Regions from separate parts of the Thioclava sediminum genome, predicted to be linked through region 2. Evidence: riboswitches for the same ligand, from Rfam matches in the RefSeq annotation. Region 2 holds a riboswitch; the other holds the start of a gene.

Region 1 (5,101 bases), 690 kb from region 2:
TCATCCGACAGGACGAACTTCCCGCGCTCGGCTTTCGATGTCGGCACGTTGCGCACCGGGTTCGGGGCGTCCGGCCCGGCATAGATCATCTTGATCTCTTTCGCCCCGAGCTTCTTCTCGATGATCGGTTTGATGCCGGCCTTGCCAAGGAACGGTTTGTAGACCTGAAACTCGTCCGGCGTGACCGCGCCCTGCACGACATTCTCGCCCAAGCCCCAGGCCGCGCTGATCAGCACGACCTTGTCGAAGCCGGTTTCGGTGTCGATCGAGAACATCACGCCCGACCCGCCGATATCGGAGCGCACCATCTGCTGGACGCCCACGGAGAGCGCCACATCGAGGTGATTGAAGCCACGGAGCTTGCGGTAGGTGATCGCGCGGTCGGTGAAGAGCGAGGCATAGCACTTGCGACACGCGGTCAGAAGCTCCTCTTCGCCCGCCACGTTGAGATAGGTCTCCTGCTGACCGGCAAAGCTGGCATCGGGAAGGTCTTCGGCCGTCGCGCTCGAGCGTACGGCGACGGAGACCTCAGGCACCCCTGCCCGCTTCGACAGATCGCGGTAAGCCTCCCGGATCGCGGCCTCGGTCGAGTCGGGCCAGTCCCCGGCCACAATGGTGTCGCGAATGCTCTGCCCCGCGACGTGAAGGCTGATCTTGTCGGCATCGTAATCCGCGAGATAGCCCGCGATGGCCTCGGTCAGATTGTTCTCGTCAAGGAACATCCGATAGGCGTCGGAGGTGGTGGCGAAGCCCGGCGGAACCTGAATGCCCTTGGCGCCCAATTCCTGCACCATCTCGCCAAGCGATGAGTTCTTGCCGCCCACAAGCGCGACGTCCTCTCGGCGTAAACTATCGAAAGGAATGACTTCTTTCTTCGTGGCCATCAGCGCGCCTCCCCTGTTTGCACCTGCGGGCACTTTATCGCAGAGGCGCATTTCGACCTTGATCTCCGTCAACGCCGGGCCCGCTTGTCCCACATCCCCCAATCCGTTCTGGACAGCGCCGAATTTTCCTGCGATCAAATCCGGGATGGTGTCCGGCCCCAAAGGGTCGGCTGAAAAGGGAACACGGTGCGGGCGATGCCCAACTCCGTGACTGCCCCCGCAACTGTAAGCGGCGAGCGCCACCGGAAACGCCACTGACCTGCAAAGGTTGGGAAGGTCCGGTGAAGCTACGACCCGCGAGTCAGGAGACCTGCCATCTCGGATGCGCGCCTAGCGCATCTCGGTCACCTTAAACCCGGGCGGGGTGCCCTGGGACGGAGAGACGAGAGATGGACCAGATCGGATCTCGCATATCGCCGTGCCGCGACCACTCCCGCCCTTTTGCGCGGAGGGCGCGATGCTTTTGGAACGAACGCTTTCACTGCTACAACTCGATATAGGACCGATCTCGCCGCTGCGTGCGCGTGAGCTGGGCACGCTGGGCTATATGGAATGGCTCGGCACGCTGCCGGGCGACATGCCCTATGCGAAGGCGGCGATCGTCGCCCATATGCAGGCCTATCCGCACTCGCTGATCTCGCCCGCGGTGGAGGTGTTCTGCGAGCTCCTGCTGGAGTCGCTGACCCCGCAGCCTTTCGCCTTGCCGATCGAAATGCCGCCGCCGGTGCGGCGGGGCGGCGCACGCGCCCGACGCGGCCTCTAACCCGTTTTTCGTCTTGCGGTCGCATGCTGCGGCCCGGCCGAGGACCATTGCAGCAGGAAACGGCACTCCGTTTCTTGTGAGGCTCGGCTTTTCCAAACGATGGTCATGGATGAACTGAGAGGATCTCTCCATGAATGACAACAAACTGACCCGTCTGCTCGACGCGCGCCCGGTGATCTGCGCCGAGGGCTTCCTGTTCGAACTGGAACGGCGCGGCTATCTGACCGCCGGGGAATTCGTGCCCGAGGTGGCGCTCGAATACCCGCAGGCGCTGCGCAATCTGCATGTCGATTTCCAGCGCGCCGGCAGCGATATCGTCGAGGCCTTCACCTATAACGGCCACCGCGAGAAGATGCGCGTGATCGGCAAGGAAGACCTGCTGGAGCCGCTCAACCGCGCGGCGCTGAAGATCGCGCGCGAGGTCGCCAATGCGAAGACCGGCAACCTGATGGCGGGCAATATCTCGAACACGAATATCTGGGATCCGGCCGATCCGGCGCGGCAGGCCGAGGTGCGCGCGATGTTCGACGAGATGATCGGCTGGGCGGTCGAGGAAGGCGCGGACATTATCATCGGCGAGACCTTCTACTACGCGGGCGAGGCGCTCTGTGCTCTGGAAGCCGCGAAGTCGTCGGGGCTGCCGGTGGTGCTGACCCTCGCGCCGATGGCGGGCAACGAGATGATGGACGGGGTCGGCATCGTCGAGACCTGCCAGCAGCTTGAACAGGGTGGCGCCGATGTCGTCGGGCTGAACTGCTTCCGCGGGCCGCAGACGATGATGCCTTGGCTGCGTAAAGTGCGCGCGGCGGTAAGCTGCCATGTCGGCGCCCTGCCCGTGCCCTACCGGACCACGAAGGAGGAGCCCACCTTTTTCAACCTGTCCGATCACAACGGCTGCACCTGCCCCTCGCCGCACGGTCGAACCTTCCCGACCGCGCTCGATCCGCTGGCCTGCAACCGCTACGAGATCGGCGCCTTCGCGCGTGAGGCACAGGCGATCGGGGTGAATTATCTCGGCGTGTGCTGCGGGGCGAGCCCGATGCATATCCGCGAAATGGCCGAGGCCGTGGGCCGCGAGACCGAGGCCAGCCGCTTCTCGGAGCGCATGGAGAACCACTTCATGTATGGCCAGAATGCCCGCCTTCCGGCGCATATCCGGGCGCTTGGCGACGGCGCCTGAGGCGTGACACCGCCCTGTCGCGCGAGAGTTTCGCGCGGCAGGGAAAACTATATATTGACACCCATCCACCCAACCGCCCAATATGATGTTGCTTTGGTTCCTGCGAGTCACTCCGCAGGCGAAGAGGGAAGCCGGTGAAATTCCGGCGCTGCCCCCGCAACTGTAAGCGGCGAGCCTTAGGTCCGAATGTCACTGGTGCGATGCGCCGGGAAGACGGACCCAGAGGCGCTCGAGCCGCGAGCCAGGAGACCTGCCAGAGCAGATAGACGACGACCGCGGCGGAGGGCCCGGGCGCGTGGCAGTGTGCTTTGCGCCCTGCCCACGAGCCTTGTCCCGCGCTGCCGACAGCAAACAAAGGGACAGGAACCATGACCATCACCGTCTATTCGAAACCGGCCTGCGTGCAATGCACCGCCACGACCCGCGCGCTCGATGCCAAAGGGATCGATTACAACGTGATCGACCTGACCGAGGATGCCGCCGCGATGGAGATGGTGCAGGATCTCGGCTACCGTCAGGCCCCGGTCGTGATCGCGAACGAGGATCACTGGGCAGGCTTTCGCCCCGACATGATCAACCGGTTGGCCTGAGACCTAGCCGCAATGGGACAGGCAAAGCTGATCTATTATTCCTCGGCATCGGGAAACACGCAGCGCTTCGTGGAGCGGCTGGGCCTGCCCGCGCTGCGCCTGCCCGTCTCGGCTGAGGGGCCGATGCCGACCCCGCCCGGCCCCTATGTCCTGATCTGCCCGAGCTATGCCGACGGCAAGGGACGCGGCGCGGTCGCGAAACCGGTCATCGCCTTTCTCAACGATCCCGCCCGCCGCGCGGGCCTGCGCGGCGTCATCGCCACCGGCAATCGCAACTTCGGCGCGCTCTTCGCCTGCGCGGGTGATCTGCTGGCGCGCAAATGCAATATCCCCGTGCTTTACCGCTTTGAGCTGGCAGGCACGGACAGTGACATCGCCCGCGTGCGCGCGGGTCTCGAAACCTTCTGGAGGCAGGAATGCTCGATAGCGACGTGAAACCGAGCGGGGCCATGGCCTCGGAATTCGCGGGGCTTGATCACCACGCGCTCAACGCGATGCTCAATCTCTATGACGCGGAGGGCAATATCCGCTTCGACGCCGACCGGATGGCGGCGCGGCAATATTTCCTGCGCCATGTGAACCAGAACACGGTGTTCTTCCATTCGCTGGACGAGAAGCTCGGCTATCTGGTGGAGGAAGGCTATTACGACGCCGCCGTGCTCGATCAGTATTCGCGCAACTTCCAGCGCGCGATCTGGGACGCGGCCTTTGCCGCCAAGTTCCGCTTTCCGACCTTCCTCGGCGCCTTCAAATATTACACCTCCTACACGCTGAAGACCCGCGACGGGCAGCGCTATCTCGAACGCTACGAAGACCGGGTGGTGATGGTGGCGCTGACGCTCGCGCGCGGCGACGAGGCGCTGGCGATGCGGCTGATGGAGGAGATGCTGGCGGGGCGTTTCCAGCCCGCGACGCCCACCTTCCTCAATGCGGGCAAAAAGGCGCGGGGCGAATTCGTGTCGTGTTTCCTGCTGCGGCTGGAAGACAACATGGAAAGCATCGGGCGCGGCATCAACTCGGCGCTGCAACTGTCGAAGCGCGGCGGCGGCGTGGCGCTGATGCTGACCAATATCCGCGAATATGGCGCGCCGATCAAAGGGATAGAGAACCAGTCCTCGGGCGTGATCCCGGTGATGAAGCTGCTCGAAGACAGTTTCAGCTATGCCAACCAGCTGGGCGCGCGTCAGGGCGCGGGCGCGGTCTATCTGCACGCGCATCACCCCGACATCCTGCGCTTCCTCGACACCAAGCGCGAGAATGCCGACGAGAAGATCCGCATCAAGACGCTGAGCCTCGGCGTGGTGATCCCCGACATCACCTTCGAGCTCGCGAAGAAGAACGAGGAGATGTATCTCTTCTCGCCGCATGACGTGGAGCGGGTCTATGGCCGCGCCTTCTCGGAGATTTCCGTGTCCGAGAAATATCACGAGATGGCCGACGACGCGCGCATCCGCAAACGCAAGATCAACGCCCGCGCCTTCTTCCAGACGCTGGCCGAAATCCAGTTCGAAAGCGGCTATCCCTACATCATGTTCGAGGACACGGTGAACCGCGCCAACCCGATCGCGGGGCGCATCACCATGTCGAACCTGTGTTCCGAAATCCTGCAGGTGGCCGAACCCTCGGAATTCGACGAGGATCTGGGCTATGCGCAGATGGGCACCGATATCTCGTGCAATCTGGG
Region 2 (5,101 bases):
GCTGCTCGGGGCTCGTCGTCCCGGGCGGAGCTATGCCCAAGCGCTGGAAGTCGGACGCGCCCCTCATCCCCTCGCACGGCAGCTTGACCTCCCGCGAGGGCTGGCGCAGATTTCGCGGGCGAAAAGGAGGGGCGATCATGGCTCTGGAAGATGCGAAAACCCAAGTGGATCAGGCTTTTACGCGGGCAGAGGCACGTGGCCTGAGCTTCGAGAATACCTTCGGCGGGGCCACCAGCTTCCTGCGGCGGCGCTATACGAAGGACCTCGCGGGCGCGCAGATCGCCGTGACCGGCATCCCCTTCGATCAGGCGGTGACGAACCGCCCCGGTACGCGTTTCGGGCCGCGGGCGATCCGCGAAGCCTCGACGCTGCAGGCGTTCGACGCGCCCTATGGCTGGGGTTACGACCCGTTCTCGGAACTCGCCATCGTCGATTACGGTGACATGCCCTTCGACTATGCCAATGTGCCGGAAGTGCCGGGCCGGATCGAGGCGCATCTGGGCGCGATCTTCGGGGCGGGCGTCGTGCCGATCACGCTGGGCGGCGATCACTTCATCACCCTGCCGATCCTGCGCGCGGCCGCTGCCGCCCACGGGGAGATCGCGCTCGTTCAGTTCGACGCCCATTCCGACACCTGGGCCGATGACGATATGGACCGGATCGACCACGGCACGTTCCTCTACAAGGCGATCAAGTCGGGCGTCGTGAGAGCCGAGAATACCGTCTCGGTCGGTATCCGCACCGACAATCCCGATACGCTGGGCGTGACGATCGTGGATGCGCCTTCGGTGCATCGCGAGGGCGTCGAGGCCACGCTGGAACGCATCCGCGCGGTCGTGGGCGACAAGCCCTGTTACATCACCTTCGACATCGACGGGCTCGACCCGGCCTTCGCGCCCGGCACCGGCACGCCGGTCTGGGGCGGTCTGGCCAGCTGGCAGGCGGCAGAGCTGTTGCGCGGGCTGAAAGGGATCAACCTGATCGGTGGCGATGTGGTCGAGGTCTCTCCGCCCTACGATCCGACCGGCGTGACGGCCATCGCGGGCGCCCATGTCGCGACCGAGCTGATCGCGCTGGCCGGTTGGGGGCTGCGGGAGGGCGCGGCATGAATCGGGCCGTGACGATCCTCGCGCTCGGGTTGGCTGCGGTTGCCGTAGCCGATGGCTGGGTGCGCTTCGCCCCGATCGACCCTGCGCGCTACAAGGTCGAGGGCTTGGCGAAAGCGCCCGGCGATCACCCCGAGACGGGCGGGTTTCAGGCGGCCCGCGAGGTCTCCGATCCGCTGGTGCAGATGGCCGCACTCGACAAGATCATCCGCGCCACCGCGCGCACGAAACAGGTGGCGGGCAGCGTCGATGAGGGGCATGTGGCCTATGTCACCCGCTCCGCCTTCTTCGGCTTTCCCGACGTCACCACGCTTTGGGTCGAGGGCAACACGCTGCAAATCCGCGGCCATCTCGTCTACGGCAAATCTGACCTTGGCGTGAACAAGGCCCGGATCATGGGCTGGCTCGACGAGGCGGGGCTGTAGGGGGGCTGATCCGAGGCGCGCTTGCCGGGTCACAGCGATCAACTCTGACGGCGCGCTCCCTTGCGAAGAGAGGGGCGAAGCCTAAGTGAGGCTCCATGCAGCCGGAGCCAGCATGACCACCATGTACCGTTATTTCTCCTGGGCCATCGCCGTCACCATCGCGGGGCTGGTCGGGTCGTTCGCGCTGGGATTTGCCCAGACCGGCGGGCTTGGCGGCGCGGTCTCTTTCCTGATGATCACGGCGGTGCTCGCCGTGCTGGAAATCTCGCTGAGCTTCGACAACGCGATCGTCAACGCCAACAAACTGCACCAGATGACGCCGAAATGGCAGCGTCGCTTCCTGACATGGGGTATTCTGATCGCGGTCTTCGGGATGCGTATCCTGTTCCCGCTGCTGATCGTCGTGATCGCCGCCGGGATCGGACCATGGGAGGCGGTGCAACTGGCCGCGAAACACCCGGCGGAATATGCCGAGATCATCGAGGACGCGCATCTGTCGATTGCGGGCTTCGGCGGGGCCTTCCTGATGATGGTCGCGCTTACCTATTTCATCGACGAGGGCAAAGAGGTCGACTGGATCCGAGCGTTGGAGCGCCGGTTGCGCGCGCTCGCCTCGATCCGCGGGCTCGAGATCGGCCTCGTGCTGCTCGTCATTCTGGCCTTCACCTGGATCCTGCCCGAAGGGCGTGAGGACGAGTTCATGTTCGCATCGATCTGCGGGCTTGCGACCTTCCTGGGTGTCGAAGTGCTCAGCCACGTGCTCGACCGGACGAATCTCGCTGCCGAGACGGCCAAGGCGGGTCTGGGCGCGTTCCTCTATCTCGAAGTACTCGACGCGTCCTTCAGCTTCGACGGGGTGATCGGGGCCTTCGCGCTGACCCAGAACCTGTTCCTGATCGCCATCGGTCTCGGTATCGGCGCAATGTATGTGCGCTCGATGACCCTGATGCTGGTGGAGCGCAACACGCTGAGCGAATTCCGCTATCTCGAGAATGGCGCCTTCTGGTCGATCCTGATCCTCTCGGTCGTCATGTTCACGCAGACGCTGGTGGAAGTGCCCGAGGTGATTACCGGGCTGATCGGGGCGGGGCTGATCGGGCTCGCGCTGCTGTCCTCGATCCGCTTCAACCGGCGCAGCAGAGCCGCCGTCGAGAGTTGAAATTTTCTTGACAGACTGCGGCGCGCGCGGCACAGCAGGGGCACTTCGGTTCCGCCTTGGCGGATGAAAAGGGAACCCGGTGCGATGCGTGCATTCATTCCGGGGCTGCCCCCGCAACTGTGAGCGGCGAGTGACGGCTGACTGAGCCACTGGGGCGACCCGGGAAGGCCAGCCGAAACCAAGACCCGCGAGCCAGGAGACCTGCCGAGGCGCTCATCCTTTCTGCCTGTGCGGGCGCGCAGCGGAGGCGGTCTTCCGTCAGTGGTGACATTCTCACCGTCGGCGGAAATTCCAAATTTCCAAAGACTTATGATACGAAGTTCACGCGACCGCAGAGTCGCGATACGAGGGAATTGGATATGATCCGCACCCGTTTGACCGTGGGCCTGATGCTCACCACCGCGCTGGCAGCCCCCGCGCTCGCGCAAGACAGCCAACCTTACCAACTCGATGAGATCGTGATCTACCACGGCGCGCTCGAGCCGCAATCGTCGGACAAGACCGCGCAGGCGGTCACCGTGCTGTCGCGCAACGAGCTGGAGCGTTCGGGCCAGACCCGCCTTGCCAATCTGATCGCGCAATCGCCGGGCGTCGGCATCCTGTCGCGCGGGCCGATGGGCGCGCAGACCGGCTTCACCATCCGCGGCGTGTCGCAGAACTACGTGAAGGTTATGGTGGACGGGATCGACGTCTCCGACCCATCCGCGCCGCAGGTGCTGCCCGATCTGGGCCGGTTCAACACGTTCAATTATGACCGGGTCGAGATCATGCGCGGCTCGCAATCGGCGGTCTATGGTGGGCAGGCGGTCGCCGGTGTGATCAACCTCGACACGCCGCGCCCGACCGAGGATGGCGTGAGCCAGAGCGTCAAGTTCGAGCTCGGCTCCTACCACACCGCGAATGCGGCCTATAACTTCGGTTGGAAGAAGGGCGATGACGAGCTCGCGATCCAGCTGTCGAAAGTCTACACCGCTGGTTTTTCGGCGGCCGACAAGAAGAACGGCAATACCGAGAAAGACGGCTACCGCGCCGATCGCGTGAGCCTGCGCGCGCAGAAGCGCATCTCCGACAATCTGCTGATCGGTTTCAACGGGTTTGCCCAGAACGACCGGGGCGAGTTCGACAACGGCTTCAGCTCGCCGCCCACGGACAGCAACGAATACACGATCCACAAGGAGCGGGGCGGGCGTCTCTTCGCGAAATTCACGACAGGTCCGCTCGATCACGAGCTCGGTCTGACCTATTACACGACCTCGCGCTGGTATCCGGTCTATGACTACGGCTACGAGGGCAAACGCCGCAAACTCGACTGGAAAGCCTCGACCGATCTCGGGCCGGGCCGCGTGACCTTCGGCGCGGATCGCACGCTGGAAACCTATACCGGTACCTATGTCACGGGCGATGTCCTGACCGCGGATACGGGCGTCTTCGGTGAATATGCCTTCTCGCCGATGGACGGGGTGAACGTGACCGCCTCGGCGCGCCATGACGATCACTCGGATTTCGGCGGCAACACCACGGGCCGTCTCGGCGTCACCTGGCAGGCCGATGCCACGACCCTCTTCCGCGCTTCGGTGGGCAACGGGTTCCGTGCGCCGTCGGGCTACGAGCTTTATGACGGATATGCGGGCAATCCCGATCTCAAGCCCGAGAAATCGCTGAGCTACGACCTTGGGGTCGAGCGCGATTTCGGCGCGCATAAGCTGACCGCGACGCTGTTCCATATCGAGGTGGACGACCTGATCGACTACAGCAACACGACCTACAGCTATTACCAGACCTCGGGCACCGCCAAGCGGCAGGGGCTGGAGCTGGGCCTGAAAGGGCCGATCTCCAGCATGGTCAATTACAGCCTCGGCTATACCTATCTGGACTCGAAGAACCCCGACGGCCTTTCTGCCGGCTCGACGTGGAATTCGGCTTTCGGGCGGCATACGCTGACCGCCGGAATCGACGCGCAGGTGACTGACAAACTGACGCTCGCCGCCGATATGCGCGTGGTCACCGATCGTCAGAGCCAGCCCGATTACGGCCTTCTGAACGCGCAGATGACCTATGATCTGGGCAATGACAAAGAGGCCTATCTGCGGATCGAGAACCTGACCGACACCGATTACCAGCTCTGGCCGGGCTACGGCACCTCGGGTCGCGCAGCCTATGTGGGGCTGCGTGCGCGGTTCTGATCTGAAAGGGGCGGTTTGCGCCGCCCTTTTCGCCGCCTTGGCGGCGACCTCCTCCGCATGGGCGGAGGAACCTGCGGGCGACGTGCCGCAGCGGGTCGTGTCCATGAACCTCTGCACGGATCAGCTGGCGCTGGCGCTGGCCGATCCGCCGCAGGTCGTCTCGGTCAGCCATTTCGCGACCGATCCGTCGATGTCGGTGCATTGGAAGCAGGCTGAAGATCTGCCCGT

What was found. A riboswitch is a leader RNA that binds a small molecule or an ion and turns the genes downstream of it on or off. The one in region 2 is predicted to bind cobalamin.
Region 1: it holds a riboswitch for cobalamin, as region 2 does, so the genes downstream of both, nrdH (glutaredoxin-like protein NrdH) here and AKL02_RS11900 (TonB-dependent receptor plug domain-containing protein) in region 2, are expected to answer to the same signal.

What each region holds. Positions count from the first base shown of each region.
Region 1 covers NZ_CP053562.1:1,808,625-1,813,725, reverse strand. The annotation lists gene ppsA (phosphoenolpyruvate synthase) at 1-884, opposite strand, end outside; cobalamin riboswitch at 1,014-1,216, shown strand; gene AKL02_RS08640 (hypothetical protein) at 1,342-1,647, shown strand; gene AKL02_RS08635 (homocysteine S-methyltransferase family protein) at 1,778-2,827, shown strand; cobalamin riboswitch at 2,905-3,099, shown strand; gene nrdH (glutaredoxin-like protein NrdH) at 3,196-3,417, shown strand; gene nrdI (class Ib ribonucleoside-diphosphate reductase assembly flavoprotein NrdI) at 3,430-3,852, shown strand; gene nrdE (class 1b ribonucleoside-diphosphate reductase subunit alpha) at 3,834-5,101, shown strand, end outside.
Region 2 covers NZ_CP053562.1:2,495,815-2,500,915, reverse strand. The annotation lists gene speB (agmatinase) at 138-1,109, shown strand; gene AKL02_RS11910 (DUF1499 domain-containing protein) at 1,106-1,531, shown strand; gene AKL02_RS11905 (DUF475 domain-containing protein) at 1,644-2,690, shown strand; cobalamin riboswitch at 2,720-2,913, shown strand; gene AKL02_RS11900 (TonB-dependent receptor plug domain-containing protein) at 3,050-4,873, shown strand; gene AKL02_RS11895 (ABC transporter substrate-binding protein) at 4,860-5,101, shown strand, end outside.